2 linked regions of the Aureimonas sp. SA4125 genome follow. The protein of the gene in region 2 binds, or shares a complex with, the protein of the main gene of each other region. Links are inferred from orthologs where the notes say so. Each region holds a gene or a part of one and is shown on either strand. Other genes may lie near its edges. The genes, in order: tig and rpsG.

The links.
Region 1: the proteins of rpsG (region 2) and tig are in contact, whole or in part, in a crystal structure (PDB 3GTY), measured with the Thermotoga maritima proteins. The link is inferred for Aureimonas sp. SA4125 from one-to-one orthologs. Residues at the interface, in WP_004081843.1 of Thermotoga maritima: Lys34, Lys52, Lys55, Glu59, Arg62, Gln63, Glu66, Asn67, Lys69, Val71, Arg95, Ala109, Lys110, Lys111, Gly112, Arg113, Pro114, Glu117, Glu121, Ile124, Ala125, Tyr127, Asn128, Asn129, Thr130, Gly131, Lys135, Asp139, Arg142, Met143; in WP_004081061.1 of Thermotoga maritima: Glu122, Val124, Val129, Leu130, Tyr133, Glu188, Gly259, Ile262, Tyr263, Glu266, Ser270, Glu273, Gln274, Glu277, Arg308, Gln311, Ile312, Ser315, Tyr316, Glu325, Arg329, Arg336, Leu363, Phe366, Trp367, Arg373, Leu377, Arg381, Leu384, Glu387.

The regions. Positions count from the first base shown.
Region 1 is NZ_AP025032.1:2,045,082-2,048,224, reverse strand. What follows is about bases 318-3,143. They hold tig (trigger factor), read right to left. Parts: upstream 2,500-3,143; coding sequence 1,135-2,499; downstream 318-1,134. Other genes in these bases: Sa4125_RS09485 (DUF1127 domain-containing protein), read left to right, coding at 3,072-3,143; Sa4125_RS09500 (mechanosensitive ion channel domain-containing protein), read right to left, coding at 318-932. In the rest of the region: more of Sa4125_RS09500, read right to left, coding at 1-317. UniProt on the Bacillus subtilis protein: Involved in protein export. Acts as a chaperone by maintaining the newly synthesized protein in an open conformation. Functions as a peptidyl-prolyl cis-trans isomerase.
Region 2 is NZ_AP025032.1:2,518,063-2,521,167, forward strand. The notes cover bases 318-3,105. They hold rpsG (30S ribosomal protein S7), read right to left. Parts: upstream 2,053-3,105; coding sequence 1,582-2,052; downstream 318-1,581. Other genes in these bases: fusA (elongation factor G), read right to left, coding at 318-1,551; rpsL (30S ribosomal protein S12), read right to left, coding at 2,109-2,480; rpoC (DNA-directed RNA polymerase subunit beta'), read right to left, coding at 3,026-3,105. In the rest of the region: more of fusA, read right to left, coding at 1-317.

The sequences.
Region 1 (3,143 bases), 470 kb from region 2 along the record:
CACAGGCTGAGAAAGGCGACGATGAAGCGTACAGCATCGCCGGCGGCTGCATTGGAACTGGCTTCGACCACCGGCGCGACGAAGAGAAAGCTGTAGCCGAGGACCGAGATCAGTCGCGATATCCAGAAATACCAGTATCGCGCATGGCGGTCCCCGAAGGGTGTCAGGCGCAGTTTTGGCTGGTCGGGCGCGACGAAGACGTGAAAGAGGCCCTTGGTCACCTCGATGAAGAGAAAGGCGTTGAGAAACAGCGCCTGGTTGATGTTCGGTGGCCCGCCGAAGAAGAGGATCGCCGTGGCGTAGCCGGCGGCGAGACTGATCAGGATGGCCAGCAGACTGGCGCCCGTCAGCAGCAGGAGCAGGCCAAGCTTGGCCAGAGGGCCGGCATGTTCCGCCCGCTTTTCGAGCCGGTCGGCGATACGGTGCCTGATGGCGCTGAGGATCGCATAGATGGCAAAGACGATCAGCGCGACCAGCACGACCGGCAGGATGGCGTCGTAGAGCCGTGGCAGATGCACCGCGCTCGCGCCTGACAGGAGGCTCTCTGCCTCCCGAACGGAGACGGCGACCTGACCGGCGAGGGCAAAGCCCTGGCCCACGAGGATCTGGCTTGCCCGGGCGATTTCGCCGGGCACGGAAAGGCTTTCCGGGGAATCCGCCGGAGCCGCCGCGCCGGCGCCAGCCGCCGCCGCCGGTGACTTGTAGGCCGCGGCCTTCAGCGACTCCACCAGCTTCTGCCGGGTGTCGTCGTTCTCCAGGAGGCGGATCAGATCGTCCAGCGAGGGGTCCGCAGCGGCCGGGCTTTCGGCTGCGGCCGGCTCCTGAGCGGCTGCGGGGAAGGACAGGCCCGGGATTTGCGCGCTGGCTCCCGTCGAAGCGAACAGCATCGCCACAAACAGGAGGGCGGCGCCCGCGGAGATCAGTCTGTGCATCGAGGTGATTTCTTCGGTCCTGGTGTGGTCAGTCGGCCGATCCGGCCACCGGGGCAGGCTACGGCGGGCGGACATTTGCCGGCGCTGAGCCTGTCATAACGCACGCTTTGACGAGAATTTGGCACAGGCGGCAAGAAACCGCCGCTGAAATGCAAAAGGCCGGCAGATGAGCCGGCCTTTTGTCATGCGTCGATGCTGAAGATCAGGCGGCGGCGGTGACGCCGGCCTCGTCCTCGTCGTCCTTCAGGAGCTCTTCCTTCGTCACGATCTTGTCGGTGACGTCGACCGTGGCGAGCAGATGATCGACGACCTTCTCCTCGTAGAGCGGCGCGCGCAGGGCGGCGACGGCTTCGGGCGAGTTGCGGAAGTATTCGTAGATCTGCTGCTCCTGGCCCGGGTATTGCCGGACCTGCTCGAAGACCGCGCGCTGCAGCTCCTCATCGGTGATCTGGACACCGGCGCCCTCGCCGATCGACGAGAGAACGAGGCCGAGACGGACGCGGCGCTCGGCGAGCCGGCGGTATTCGGCCGTCGCCTTCTCTTCGGTCGTGTCCTCGTCCTCGAAGCTCTTGTCGTTCTTCTTCAGCTCGGCGGTGACCTGGCCCCAGATGTTGTTGAACTCGGCCTCGACGAGCTTCTCCGGCAGCTCGAAGTCGTAATCCTTGTCCAGCGCGTCGAGCAGCTGGCGCTTGACCTTCTGGCGGGTCGCGCTGCCAAACTGGCTCTCGATCTGCTCACGGACGAGGGTGCGAAGACGATCGATCGATTCGAGGCCCATGGTCTTGGCCAACTCGTCGTTCAGCTCGAGATCGCCCGGCTTGGAGACAGATTTCACCGTGATGTCGAACACGGCTTCCTTGCCCGCGAGATGGGGCGCGCTGTAGTCGTCGGGGAAGGTCACGGTGACCTTCTTCTCGTCGCCGGCGGAGACGCCGATCAGCTGGTCCTCGAAGCCGGGGATGAAAGTGTTCGAACCCAGCACAAGGCTCGACTCTTCGGAGGAACCGCCGTCGAAGGGCTCGTCGTCGATCTTGCCGACGAAAGCCATGTTGACCTTGTCGCCCGTTTCGGCCGCGCCTTCCTTGACCTCGTAGGTGCGGGCGTTCTCGGCGATGCGCTTGACCTGCTCCTCGACTTCCTCGTCCGAGATCTCGACCATCGGGCGCTCGATCGCGATCGCCTTGGTGTCCTTCAGGTCGAAGGCCGGCAGCGTCTCGTAGGACAGCGTGAAGACGAAATCCTTCTCGCCGTTCAGGACCTTCTCGGCGTCCTTCTCGTCCTCCGTCATTGCGACTTCGGGCTGCATGGCGGAACGCTCGTTGCGCTCGGCGATGACGGAGCGCGGGGTCTCGTTGATGATCTGGTTGACGATCTCGGCCATCATCGACCGACCGTACATCTTGCGAAGATGCGTCATCGGGACCTTGCCGGGCCGGAAACCCTTCAGCTTCGCCTGGCCCTTGGCCTCGTTGAGCCTGACCTGAAGCCGCGCTTCAAGGTCCGAGGCCGGCACGACGATCTCGATCTCGCGCTTCAGGCCCTCGGCCTTGGTTTCCGTTACCTGCATTGTCTCTAACCTTTTGACCTTGCGAGCGGCGGACCCTCTTTCGTCCGCCACATCGATGATGAATCCTGTCCCGTCGGCAAATGGTGCGGGTGGAGGGACTCGAACCCCCACGCTGTTAGGCGCTAGAACCTAAATCTAGTGCGTCTACCAATTCCGCCACACCCGCATGGCGCCGCACAGATGCCCTTGCAGGCGCGCGTCTCCATAACACCTGTCATCTGGGCGTTAAAGAGCAAATCGGGTCCCTCTTCGAGCGGGTAGACGGCGGTACCGTGCCCACGATCGGGCCATTGCGCCGCGATGCCACGCGCGGGCGACGCCGACGCTCTGAGAGACCGTTTCCATCCGGTTAACCCCCAGAACCCGATTTTCGCCGGCGGTCCGTTCCCCGATCCGGAACCCCAGCGTTTGCAGGATGCGAACCGATTTATGTTGCGATGCACAATGTGCAGATCAGCCATGCATTTTCGTCGCTGGTGCGTCGCCCTCCATGCATCTAAATATTGCTCAACGAAGCGGGACACGGCCACTCGGGCAGCCCCTTCAATCGATTTAGTCCCAAGGTGAGACCCATGAACCTCGTTCGTTCCTACAGCAACTGGCGCCGTTTTCGCGAGACCTGCAACGAGTTGAACCGGTTGTCG
Region 2 (3,105 bases):
GTGGATCTTGATGCGGGCGAACTGGCCCGTACCACCGGTCTGCTTCTTATGCGTGTAATCGACGTCGGCGCCACGCGTGATCGTCTCGCGGTAGGCAACCTGCGGCGCACCGATGTTCGCCTCGACCTTGTATTCGCGGCGCATGCGGTCGACGAGGATGTCGAGATGCAACTCGCCCATGCCGGCGATGATCGTCTGGCCCGACTCCTCGTCGGTCTTGACGCGGAAGGAAGGATCCTCGGCAGCCAGGCGGTTGAGCGCCAGGCCCATCTTCTCCTGATCGCCCTTGGTCTTCGGCTCGATCGCGATCTCGATGACCGGCTCGGGGAATTCCATGCGCTCGAGAATGACCGGCTTCAGCGGATCGCAGAGCGTATCGCCCGTGGTGACATCCTTGAGACCGGCGAGAGCGACGATATCGCCCGCGAACGCCTCTTCGATGTCTTCGCGCGAGTTGGAATGCATCTGCAGCATGCGGCCGAGACGCTCTTTCTTGTCCTTGACCGTGTTCTGCAGCGCGGTTCCCTTGGAAACCTTGCCCGAATAGATCCGGCAGAAAGTGAGTGAACCGACGAAGGGGTCGTTCATGATCTTGAACGCCAGCATCGACAGCGGCTCGTCGTCAGAGGCGCGACGCTCGATCTCGGCATCGTTCTTCGGGTCGATGCCCTTGATCGCCGGAACGTCGATCGGCGACGGCAGGTACTCGACGACGCCGTCGAGCAGCGGCTGGACGCCCTTGTTCTTGAAGGCCGAACCGCAGAAGATCGGCGTGAACCAAACGTCGCAGGTACCCTTTCGGATCAAGGCACGAAGCTTCGTGTTGTCCGGCATGACGCCTTCGAGATAGGCTTCCATCGCCGCCTCGTCGACTTCGACGGCGGTCTCGATCAGAAGCTCGCGATACTCCTTCGCCTTTTCGACCATGTCGGCCGGGATCTCGACGACGTCCCACTTCGCGCCGAGCGACTCGTCGCGCCAGATGAGAGCGTTCATCTCGATCAGGTCGACGACGCCCTTGAACTCGGTCTCGGCGCCGATCGGCAGCTGGACGACGATCGGACGGGCGCCGAGGCGCGTCTTGACCATTTCGACGCACCGGTAGAAGTCGGCACCGGTCTTGTCCATCTTGTTGACGAACATCATCCGGGGCACGTGATACTTGTCGGCCTGGCGCCAGACGGTCTCGGTCTGCGGCTCTACGCCGGCATTGGCGTCGAGCAGCGCGATCGCGCCGTCGAGAACGCGCAAGCTGCGCTCGACTTCAATGGTGAAGTCGACGTGGCCGGGCGTGTCGATGATGTTGAAGCGGCGCATGGTGCCGTCACGACCGGCCCAGTAGGTGGTCGTCGCAGCGGAGGTGATCGTGATGCCACGCTCCTGCTCCTGCTCCATCCAGTCCATGGTCGCAGCGCCGTCATGCACTTCGCCGATCTTGTGCGACTTGCCGGTGTAGTAGAGAATCCGCTCGGTCGTCGTGGTCTTGCCGGCGTCGATATGCGCCATGATCCCGAAGTTGCGGTAGTCCTCGATCTTATATTCGCGCGCCATATGGCTTCGCCTTTCAATAAACTTCGGGGGTTACCAGCGGTAGTGCGAGAAGGCGCGGTTCGCTTCCGCCATGCGGTGCGTGTCTTCGCGCTTCTTGACGGCGGTACCACGATTGTTCGCTGCATCCATCAGCTCGCCGGACAGACGATCGACCATGGTCGTCTCGTTCCGGTTGCGGGCAGCGGTGATCAGCCAGCGGATCGCCAGCGCCTGACGGCGCTCGGGACGAACGTCGACCGGGACCTGGTAGGTTGCACCGCCGACGCGCCGCGAACGGACTTCGACGTGCGGCGCAATGTTCTCGAGCGCCTGATGGAAGATCGTCAGAGCCTCCTGGCGGCTCTTGTCCTTGACCACGTCAAACGCGCCATAGACGATCCGCTCGGCGATCGACTTCTTGCCGTCGTACATGACGGCATTCATGAACTTGGTGACAACGAGATCGCCGAACTTCGGGTCCGGGTTGATTTCGCGCTTCTCGGCACTGTGACGACGGGACATCTATAGGTCTCTCAATCTCTGGCAGTCGGTTCTGGCTTCAGGAACCGTCGGGCGCCTTACTTCGGACGCTTGGCGCCGTACTTCGAACGCCGCTGCTTGCGGTCCTTGACACCCTGGGTATCGAGGACGCCGCGGATGATGTGGTAGCGAACGCCGGGAAGATCCTTCACGCGACCGCCGCGGATCATGACCACGGAGTGCTCCTGAAGGTTATGGCCCTCGCCGGGAATGTACCCGATGACTTCGAAACCGTTCACGAGGCGAACCTTGGCGACCTTACGCAGAGCCGAGTTCGGCTTCTTCGGCGTCGTCGTGTAGACGCGGGTGCAGACACCGCGCTTCTGCGGGTTGGCTTCAAGGGCCGGAACCGTGTTGCGCTCGGCAGGGCGAACGCGCGGGTTGCGGATCAACTGGTTGATGGTCGGCATTCCAACCTTACCTCTTCTTTCAAATTCCGGTTCGCCACGAACGGCAAGGCCGGCATCATGGGTGGAACCCATCATGCACGTATCCAGGCATCGATCCGCATGTGTTGCGGACTGCCTGGAAAAATGCAGAGGACCGACAATGTCGGTCATGCGGCCAGCGATTTGTCGTCTCGTTGAACGGGGCCTTGTTTGAAGCGCTTTTCCCGGACGCGGCGTCCTGGGGAAGATTCGGCTTCACATCGGCTCTGTTGGCCGGTGTTTAACGATTCCACCCCTGCCCGTCAAGGGTTGTCCGGCAATGCTTTTGCTTCGGAGGCCATGCGCCGGGATCGAAGCGTAAAGAATGCGTGAAGATCGACGCTTTAGTGACTCTTCGTCACCGCCAAGCAGATCCGGATCGTTGCCGACCCCCCTGCCCGTCTTATTGGCGGCTGTCCCCGGCACAACGGCAGCTGGGCGCCCTCATAAACAAAGAAGGCCGCCCCCGGGGACGGCCTTCTTCTTACACTGCGCACTCGGGCGACGTCGCCGCCGGAGCGATCGCCCTATTCGGCGGCGTTCGTCATGTCCGTCAGCATGCGGTCCGCACCTGCGGCGTTCGACGTTGCGCGGCGATCCTCGATGA